DNA from 3 places in the Bacillus sp. GW823-FHT06A10 genome. Region 2 is predicted to be linked to each of the others. Evidence: riboswitches for the same ligand, from Rfam matches in the RefSeq annotation. Region 2 holds a riboswitch; each other region holds the start of a gene.
What was found. A riboswitch is a leader RNA that binds a small molecule or an ion and turns the genes downstream of it on or off. The one in region 2 is predicted to bind thiamine pyrophosphate.
Positions count from the first base shown of each region.

Region 1: it holds a riboswitch for thiamine pyrophosphate, as region 2 does, so the genes downstream of both, AC1Q8M_RS24485 (MTH1187 family thiamine-binding protein) here and thiC (phosphomethylpyrimidine synthase ThiC) in region 2, are expected to answer to the same signal.
Region 3: it holds a riboswitch for thiamine pyrophosphate, as region 2 does, so the genes downstream of both, tenA (thiaminase II) here and thiC (phosphomethylpyrimidine synthase ThiC) in region 2, are expected to answer to the same signal.

Region 1 is NZ_JBXAHT010000004.1:152,351-155,636, forward strand. It holds gene AC1Q8M_RS24480 (non-ribosomal peptide synthetase family protein) at 1-1,838, shown strand, start outside; TPP riboswitch at 1,891-1,992, shown strand; gene AC1Q8M_RS24485 (MTH1187 family thiamine-binding protein) at 2,094-2,414, shown strand; gene AC1Q8M_RS24490 (ABC transporter permease) at 2,386-3,159, shown strand; gene AC1Q8M_RS24495 (ABC transporter substrate-binding protein) at 3,156-3,286, shown strand, end outside.
Region 2 is NZ_JBXAHT010000003.1:314,013-317,298, forward strand. It holds gene thiC (phosphomethylpyrimidine synthase ThiC) at 1-1,684, opposite strand, end outside; TPP riboswitch at 1,797-1,912, opposite strand; partial or broken gene AC1Q8M_RS22410 (L-lactate permease) at 1,984-2,288, opposite strand; partial or broken gene AC1Q8M_RS22415 (transposase) at 2,234-2,395, shown strand; gene AC1Q8M_RS22420 (transposase) at 2,447-2,692, shown strand; gene AC1Q8M_RS22425 (transposase) at 2,711-3,286, shown strand, end outside.
Region 3 is NZ_JBXAHT010000001.1:3,251-6,536, forward strand. It holds gene AC1Q8M_RS00030 (SH3 domain-containing protein) at 1-660, opposite strand, end outside; TPP riboswitch at 930-1,041, shown strand; TPP riboswitch at 1,102-1,205, shown strand; gene tenA (thiaminase II) at 1,291-1,986, shown strand; gene AC1Q8M_RS00040 (ABC transporter ATP-binding protein) at 1,955-2,704, shown strand; gene AC1Q8M_RS00045 (ABC transporter permease) at 2,704-3,286, shown strand, end outside.

The DNA of each region.
Region 1 (3,286 bases), on a different contig from region 2:
TTATTCAGAACCCTTTCAATCCTATAGTTAATATATATAAAACAGGTGATATTGCTAAGTTGTTAGAGGATGGAAATATAGAATTTTTACATCGGAAAGATGATCAAGTAAAGATTAGAGGACATCGTATTGAACTAGGAGAAATCCAAAGTAAAATTTCTCAAAATCATAATATAAAAGAAAATGCTGTTTTTGCTAAGAAGAGTAAGGAAGGTAGCCAATATTTAATCGCGTTCTATACAACTTTAAATAAAAAAGAAATACCAGAATTAGTTTATCAGTTACAAGAGCAATTACCAGATTATATGGTGCCATCTAAACTAATTTATATTAATGAATTGCCACTTACACCTAATAAAAAGATTGATGTTAAGAAGTTAGCTCAGCTAGAAGAAAAGTATGAACCGGTTCGTCTACAAGAATATGTTGCACCTTGTAATAAAGCAGAGAAACAAATAGCGCGCGCTTGGGCGGAAGTATTAGGAATTTCAAAAGTTGGAGTACATGATGATTTCTTTACAATTGGTGGACATTCATTAAAAGTATTACGAGTCTTAACATTGTTAAAAGAAGATTTTTCACATTTAACAATTCAAGATTTCTTTAAAGAAAGAACGATATATGGATTAGCTCGAATTGAGCGAGAAGTAAAAGTAGAGAAAGAAGAAGTATTTCGTGAATATAAAGTGATTCACGAACCAGATACTATTACGTATGCAAACGTTTTAGAAGAAACCCAGATTTTAAATGTCTTTTTAACAGGAGCTACTGGTTATTTAGGATCACACATATTATATGAATTGTTGAGAGATACATCTGCTACTATTTATTGTTTAGTAAGACCAACCAAAGATGTGCAACAAAGAATTATAGATACATTAACAGGCTACTTTAGTGATATATGTGAAGAATGGTTACAGCGTATACAGGCCGTAGCTGGTGATCTGGGGGAAGAGTATCTTGGGATGAGCGAAGAAGAATTTATGTTCATCAGTTCTAAGATGGATACGATAATTCATTGCGGTGCAGATGTAAGACATTTTGGAGATGGAAAACAATTTGAAAATATAAATGTCCAAGGAACTAGCCGTATGCTAGCATTAGCGGAGAAAGGTGCTACATTCCATTTTATTTCTACAATTGGTATCCCGTTAGAATTAGCGGTAGATCAATGGGATACATACATGAAAACTGGTGATTTTAATTACAGTGTAGACTTAGAGAATGTATATTCAAATAGTAAACTACAAGCGGAAAACATTGTTCGTGAAGCAATGAAAAATGGTTTGCGCGGAAATATTTATCGTGCAGGTAATTTAGCATGTCATTCAGAAACAGGTTCGTTCCAACAAAATATTGAAGGAAACGCATTTTATCGTCTTATTAAAACAATGCTATTAATTGGGAAAGCACCAAATGTGAAGTGGAAAGTTGATTTCACACCAATTGATTTTGCTAGTAAATCAATTGTATCGTATTTAAAAGATTCGCAAATTGTAGGAGAGACGTTACATATTTGTCATCCACATCAAATTGAGTTTGAACAATTTATACAGTTAATTGGAGAGTGTGGATACAATCTTAAAATGGTTCCACTTTCAGAATATGTAAATACCGGACTTGAATTAGCGAAGGAAAATGAAGTAATAGCAGAGTTAATTGCTTCTCAAGTTGCAGGAGATGGAGCGCAGCAATCTGAAATTGTAATGGGTACGCGTAGAACGAATGAATGGATTAAGAAAAAAGAATTGATAGTACCAGCAATCAATAAAGAATTTATACAGCAGTTATTAGCTCATGGTGAAAAAGTTGGATATTTTCCAAAAATAATGAAATGATTATGCATGCTTTTGTTTGTTCAATAAAATAAATCATGCTACAATGAAAACGAATTAAGGACCGGGGAGCCAATTGGCTGAGAGGATGTAAGTAAACATCGACCCTCAACCTGATCTGGATAATGCCAGCGTAGGGAGTTACTTAAAGTGATGTAGCATATGTTATTCTATAATAACTTGCATACAAGGCTTTCCTACGCAGTAGGAAAGCCTTTTCTTATTTTTGAAATCTAATTTTATAAGGGGGATTTTATTATGTCACAACAAGTTACAATGTCATTTTCAGTAGTACCACAAGCGAAAACGAAAGATGTATATTCTGTTGTCGATAAAGCAATTGAAGTTGTGCAACAATCGGGAGTTCGTTATGAAGTAGGGGCAATGGAAACAACTTTGGAAGGAGAATTAGATGTACTTCTTGATGTCGTTAAACGTGCGCAACAAGCTTGCGTCGATGCTGGAGCAGAAGAAGTGATTACTTCTATTAAAATCCATTATCGTCCAAGCACTGGTGTAACGATAGATGAAAAGGTTTGGAAGTACCGTGATGAATATGCAAAACCAGAAGCAATCTAAACTTATTACAACTATTTGGCTTATCCTTCTCATTGCGATATGGGAAGGATCGGTTTCATTATTTAAAATCGAACCGTGGATTTTACCAAAGCCTTCTGCCATTGTTCAAGAATTAATTGGGATGAAAGATTTACTATTACCAAATACGATGCAAACACTGCAGGAAGTTATAATTGGACTATTCTTTGCAATTTTATTGGGGACGAGCATCGCAATTATTATGGACGTTATACCTTTATTTCGTATTTTAATAAATCCATTGCTCGTTATTTCGCAAACAATTCCAATTGTTGTACTTGCACCGCTATTTATTATTTGGTTTGGATATGGGATGTTGCCGAAAGTAATGGTCGTAATACTCGTTTGTTTCTTCCCAATTGCGCTTAGTATTTTAGAAGGTTTTCAAACAGTAGATAAAAACATGTTGAAGCTGTTACAAACAATGAAGGCGACAAAATGGCAAATTTACCAGAAAGTAAAATTTCCAGCAGTGCTTCCATACTTTTTCTCCGGTTTAAAAATTGCAGTTACATATAGCGTAATGGGGGCAATTATCGGAGAATGGCTCGGTGCAAGTGAAGGATTAGGCGTTATGCTTACGAGGGCTACAAAATCCTTTTTGACTGCCCGAGTATTTGGTGTTGCAGCAATCATCGTTATAGTGACATTATGCCTGTATTTTATCGTAGAGTTTATGGCAAGAATAACAGCACCATGGATATATAGAAAGGACGGCAGAAAATGAAAAAAGGTTTGAAAGTTATGTTAGCTGCCTTAGTAGCGGTAGGTGTGGCTGGATGTAATCCGGCGAAGAAAGAAGAAAGTGCAAGTAAAGATCAAAAAGTAAAAGTAGTATTAGATTGGTTTCCAAA
Region 2 (3,286 bases):
TTTCTAAATCATTTTCTTTTGCATATTCACGGATATCATGTGAAATTCTCATACTACAAAACTTCGGTCCACACATTGAACAGAAGTGAGCTGTCTTTGCCCCTTCTGCAGGCAACGTTTCATCGTGATATTCCATCGCACGTTCAGGATCTAAAGATAAATTAAATTGATCGCGCCAACGAAATTCGAAACGTGCTTTTGAAAGTGCATCATCACGCTGATGAGCCGTTTTATGTCCTTTTGCAAGATCAGCCGCATGCGCTGCAATTTTGTACGTAATAACACCGGTGCGTACATCATCTTTATTCGGTAAACCTAAATGTTCTTTCGGCGTTACATAGCAAAGCATTGCCGTTCCAAACCAGCCAATCATCGCAGCTCCAATTGCGGATGTAATATGGTCATAACCTGGTGCAATATCTGTCGTTAATGGCCCAAGTGTGTAAAACGGCGCACCCTGACAAATATCAAGTTCTTTCTCCATATTCTCTTTAATTAAGTGCATCGGTACGTGTCCAGGTCCTTCGATCATCACTTGCACATCATGTTTCCAAGCAATCTTCGTTAATTCACCAAGTGTTTCAAGTTCAGAGAATTGCGCTTCGTCATTTGCATCTGCAATCGAACCTGGACGTAATCCATCTCCAAGAGAGAACGAAACGTCGTACTGCTTCATAATTTCACAAATTTCTTCAAAATGAGTATACAAGAAGTTTTCTTTATGATGGAATAAACACCACTGTGCCATAATCGAACCACCGCGTGAAACGATACCTGTCGTACGCTTTGCAGTAATCGGAATGTAGCGAAGTAATACGCCCGCGTGAATTGTAAAGTAATCAACGCCTTGCTCCGCTTGCTCAATTAACGTATCACGATACACTTCCCACGTTAAATCTTCTGCAATTCCATTTACTTTCTCCAGCGCTTGATAGATCGGTACAGTTCCAACTGGTACAGGCGCGTTACGAATAATCCATTCACGTGTCGTATGAATATTTTTACCTGTAGATAGATCCATAATCGTATCTGCACCCCAGCGCGTTGCCCACGTCATCTTCTCTACTTCTTCTGCGATAGAAGAAGATACAGCAGAGTTTCCTATATTTGCATTGACCTTCACATGGAAGTTACGTCCAATAATCATCGGTTCTGCTTCCGGATGGTTAATATTTGCTGGTAAAATAGCTCGACCTTCCGCGATTTCCTTACGAACAAACTCAGGCTCTACTCCTTCACGGATCGCAACATATTCCATCTCAGACGTAATGATGCCATTGCGTGCATAATGCATTTGCGTAACGTTTGCCCCTTGCTTCGCTCTAAGCGGCTGACGATCCATTTGTGGAAAGACAGGTGTATGTTTCGAAGCCACCTTCACACCGTCATCCTCTGGTTTCACTTCACGCCCTTCGTATGCTTCTACATCTCCGCGCTCCAGGATCCAAGAATGGCGCGGCGCCTGCAACCCCTTTTCCAGCTCCACTTTATACGCAGGATCTGTATAAGGACCGCTCGTATCATATACACGAATTGGCGGATTCGGAATGCCGTTCGTTTCACTTTGTTCAATCTCGCGCATCGGCACTTTCATACCCGCGCGTGGCCCATCCACATATACTTTCTTACTTCCTGGTAAACTCGATTTCAATTCAATTTGCTCAGATGAAACAGATTGTTTCATAACCTTTTTTGCCCCCCTGTACGTGACAAGGACGAGATATGGCCAGCGTATGCCAAAATAAAAAGAGCCAGGTCCATAAAAGAATAAGGACCTGGCTCATAAAGACATCATTATGTAAAGCCGTTAACTTCCCTACGCTGGTACGAGCCAGATCAGGTCCAAAGGGTTAAGAAGTTCACGCGCTTCTCTCTCAGCCTACGCATACGTTAGGCACCCCTAGTTTATCACTGATTTAATTTTCAATACTTTCTCATCATACACGATAATCTGAAAAATGCAAAGTTTATTTCTTTTGTTACTTATGGAATCATCCAAGTTAAATAATAAGCCTGAACATAGGTCATAATTCCCACAATTATTACGAAGAATAAACTATGCTTCACTGTAAAGGGGAATAAATCTAATTCCTTTCCAGCAAGCCCAACTGCTGCACAATCGATTGCGGAGAAATCATTTTTCCTGTTACACCGCCCGTTGTATTTGCTGCAACGAGAAGTACTTCAGATACACCGACTTGCTGCGCTGTAATCGCTTGTAAATTCGAGAACAGTGCATTCTCTGACGTATCAGATCCTGTTAAGAATACACCGATCCATCCTGGAAATTGTAGCAAGAGATGGTTCTATCACATATCATAACGCAATAACCGAAGCACACCCAGAAGCTGTACAAGTAAGCGATTGCTTCCACATTTTAAAAAATCTAACAGATTATGCGTCTGATGTATTAAAGAAGGAACTAAAGAACTCCGTAAAAATCCCTGTGGATGAATCAAAATGTGAGGAAACTTGTACGCAACAAGATAATATCCCGCAAAGCAATATCAATCGTAAACTAACTATTAAGGAAAAGTACGAACGTGCACTTCAATATAAAGCTGATGGGAACAGTAAAAGCTGGATATGTAGCCAGCTAAATATGGACGTTCGGACATATGACAAATTAATACGTCTATCAGAAGAGGAAAAGCAGAAAAAATTTAAAAAGCAAGCAACGATTATTCACTAAGAAAAGGTACAAAGGAAAATGAACGATATAAATGAAGTACGAGAGTTAAAGAAGCTTGGGCTTAGTAATAAGGAAATATCCCGTAGAACGGGCTTTGATCGTAGAACGATAAAGCGGTATTTCGATGAAGACTTCACGCCGGTACATGCTTCTTATGGAAAAAAACGGAGTAGTAAATTGGATCCTTACAAAGAGGAGATTAAAGATTTATTCGAGCGAGGGCTAATGAGTTCGAAAATAGAAAAAATAATCCAGGAAAAGGGTTATAACGGCTCATCATCTAACTTGCGAAAATATGTACATGAATTAAAGCAGAGGAAGAGAGAGCGCGCTCAAACCTTTAGTGAATCACATACTCTAACCGAAACCATAAAACGTTCAAATATCTTAAAACTTCTTTACAAGCCACTGGAAAAGGTAGAAGCTATTACACAAGAGCAATTTGAACGTGTTTGTGAAGAACACCCTATTGTAAAAATAGTTTATGACTTAACATGTGAGTTTAAAAACATCTTCACCACAAAGAGTGTTGAGAATCTCGACCATTGTATCGAGAAAATTAAGAATACTAATATACAAGAGTTTAAGAGCTTT
Region 3 (3,286 bases), on a different contig from region 2:
CCAAGTTCCTACAGTTTCTACTACTTGTACTTGTGTACCGTTTTGTAATGAACCGAGTAGAGCGCTACTTGTACTAGTGTTGCTACGTACATTCAGATTAGGTGTTGCAACAGTATATTTTGTATTATTTTGAACGGTGATTCCTTTTACTAAGGGTTGTGAACCATTAGAGATGAATGCTTTTTGTACGTAACCCGTTTGGCCATTATGTGATATTTTATACCATTCGCCTTGATCTTCTTGAACGGTAATAAACTTGCCATTTGGTAATACATCTAAAATGGAAGATTCTAAATTAGGTTCAGAGCGAACGTTTAATGCATTAGCATTGACGATGTATTGATCATTAGATTGAAGTTTGTTTTTTAGTAAAATAGCATCTTTTTGTACATAACCTACTTTATTATGAACAGATACTTTATACCAACCATTAGTTGTTTCAAGGATGTTCACTTTTGTATTAAAGCGAATTGTATCAATTGATGTGCTTTTTACGTTATCTTCTGTATGTAATGCTACTTGATCGACTTTGACATACCCAGTTTTAACATTAGATAATTGTTCAGCGTTTGCTTTTTGTACATTTGTTTCACCCATAGAAGGAAGTAAAGAAGCAATCGCTACAGTAGTTGCTGTTAAAGCCGTAGCTTTCATATTCATGGAATAGAGACCTCCTCTAGTTGTATAGTTTTAATTTTATTATAGTATAAAGATATAATATAGTGGGTGTATTCACATAAATGTAATATGAAATCAATATAAAAATAAATTTTTTGAGGATAATGATTCCTTTTTATACAATTAATTTGGGTTTTATTTTCTAAAATAGAATGTATGTATTGTATAACTTCAATATTTTGTTGATAATTAAGAAAATTAAAACAGTTGATGATGTCTTATTAGGGTGTTATACTGACAGTGATAATTTTATAGTTTGCTAGGAGAGCTGGTGTTGCCAGCTGAGAGTAGGCCGTAAGCCTTTGATCCTTTTTATTACCTGATCTAGATTATGCTAGCGTAGGGAAGCAATTCGGACACTAACAATGAGTCCCCGTTTCTTTGCGTATAGAAACGGGGCTTTTTTATTTGAAAATTTCATATTGAAACCACTAGGGGTGCTTGATTTGCTGAGAGAGGAATAATCCTTAACCCTTATAACACCTGATCTAGGTAATACTAGCGAAGGGAAGTGGAACATCGAATAAATGTATAATTTTATTTGCTGTAACCACTTCTTATATATAGAAGTGGTTTTTTATTTAGATACATATATTGAAAGGGGATAGAGAAATGAAATTTTGTGATAGATTATTAGAAACTGTGCAACCGGTTTGGGAGATGAGTCATAATCATCCGTTTGTAGTGGGTATGGGAGATGGCACGTTAGAAAAAGATAAATTCCAGTATTATATTATTCAAGATTATTTATATCTGCTAGATTATGCAAAGTTATATGCGATTGGTGTTGTAAAAGCAACGAATCCACAAGTAATGGGAAAGTTCGCTGAACAAATTGATGGGATATTAAATGGCGAAATGACAATCCATAAACAATATGCAAAAAGACTTGGAATTTCTATAGAGGATATAGAGTCTGCGAAACCATCTGCTAAAAATTTAGCTTATACAAATTACATGATGTCTGTATCTCAAAATGGCACACTTGCAGAATTAATAGCAGCGCTTCTTCCATGTATGTGGAGCTACTGGGAAATTGGAAAGCGTTTAAATGATATTCCTGGAGCAAGAGATCATGAGTTTTTTGGTGAGTGGATTCAAGGATATAGTTCGGAAGAATACGGTAATCTTTGTATTTGGTTAATAGATTTATTAAATGAAATGGCAGTTGGAAAGTCTGAGAAAGAACTAGATAGATTAGAGGAGATTTTCTTATATTCCAGTCGATTTGAATATTTATTCTGGGATATGTCCTATCGTAAGGAGATGTGGGGATTTGAGGAGCAAGAACATACTACAGTTTCATAATGTTTCTTTTCATTACGATGAGAAACCAATCATCCATGAATTAAATGCTTCTATACATGAGAAAGAGTTTGTCAGTATTATCGGACCGAGTGGATGTGGGAAAAGTACTTTATTTCGCCTTATTACAGGCCTAGAGAAGGTAAGTATTGGAAAGATAGAACTGACAGAAACAAAGCACCATCCTGTAGGATATATGCCGCAAAAAGATATGCTTTTGCCGTGGAGAACAATTATTGAGAATGCTGCTCTGCCGCTAGAGTGCCAAGGTGTACAGAAGAAAGAAGCACAAGTAAAGGCAAAGGAACTGTTATATAAATTTGGTTTACAAGGATATGAGACAAAACATCCGAAAGATTTATCTGGTGGTATGAGGCAACGCGTATCTTTTATCCGAACTTTGTTAACGGGCGGGGAGATATTGTTATTAGATGAACCGTTTAGCGCGTTAGATGCTTTAACGAAGGCCTCTTTGCAAGAATGGCTGTTTGAACAATGGCAAGAGTGGGAAAAAACAATTTTATTCATTACTCATGATGTTGAAGAAGCGTTATTTCTTTCGAACCGAGTTTTAGTAGTGGAACAGCAGCCGATAACGACTTTGACTGAGCGGATTGTACCACTTGATCATAACAGAACACGAAAAGATTTATATAAACCGGAAGTATTAGCGCTGAAAGATGAGCTTCTTAGTATGTTACAAAGGCAGGTACTTGTGTGATGAACCGATTGAAAGAATTAGTTCCTGCTATTACACTTTCTAGTATTTTACTAGCTGTGTGGGAAATAGGAGCAAGAATTGTAGATGAGATGTACATTTTACCGTCACCGTCTGCGATTGTAATGAAGATATGGAAACTAAAAGACATATTATTTACGGTTCATTTACCTGCAACGTTATACGTCGTTTTAATAGGTGTTGTTATTTCTATCGTATTAGGTGTAGGGCTAGCGATGTTAATGAATGCGAGTACATGGATGGAAAGAGCATTTTATCCATTATTAGTTGCTTCACAAACGATTCCGATTACTGCGCTTGCTCCGCTATTTGTTTTATGGTTTGGATACACAATTTGGAGTAAGGTTGTTGTCACAGTTTTAATTACGTTTTTCCCGATTGCGGTCAATACGTATGATGGACTGCGTAGTACAAAAAAAGAATGGGAGGAGCTCTTAGTTACATATGGAGCAACGAAAAGAGATATTTTTCTTAAATTAAAGTTGCCGTCTGCTCTTCCTTATTTTTTCTCAGCTTTAAAAATTGCAGTTCCGCTTAGTGTTATCGGAGCAGCAATTGGAGAAT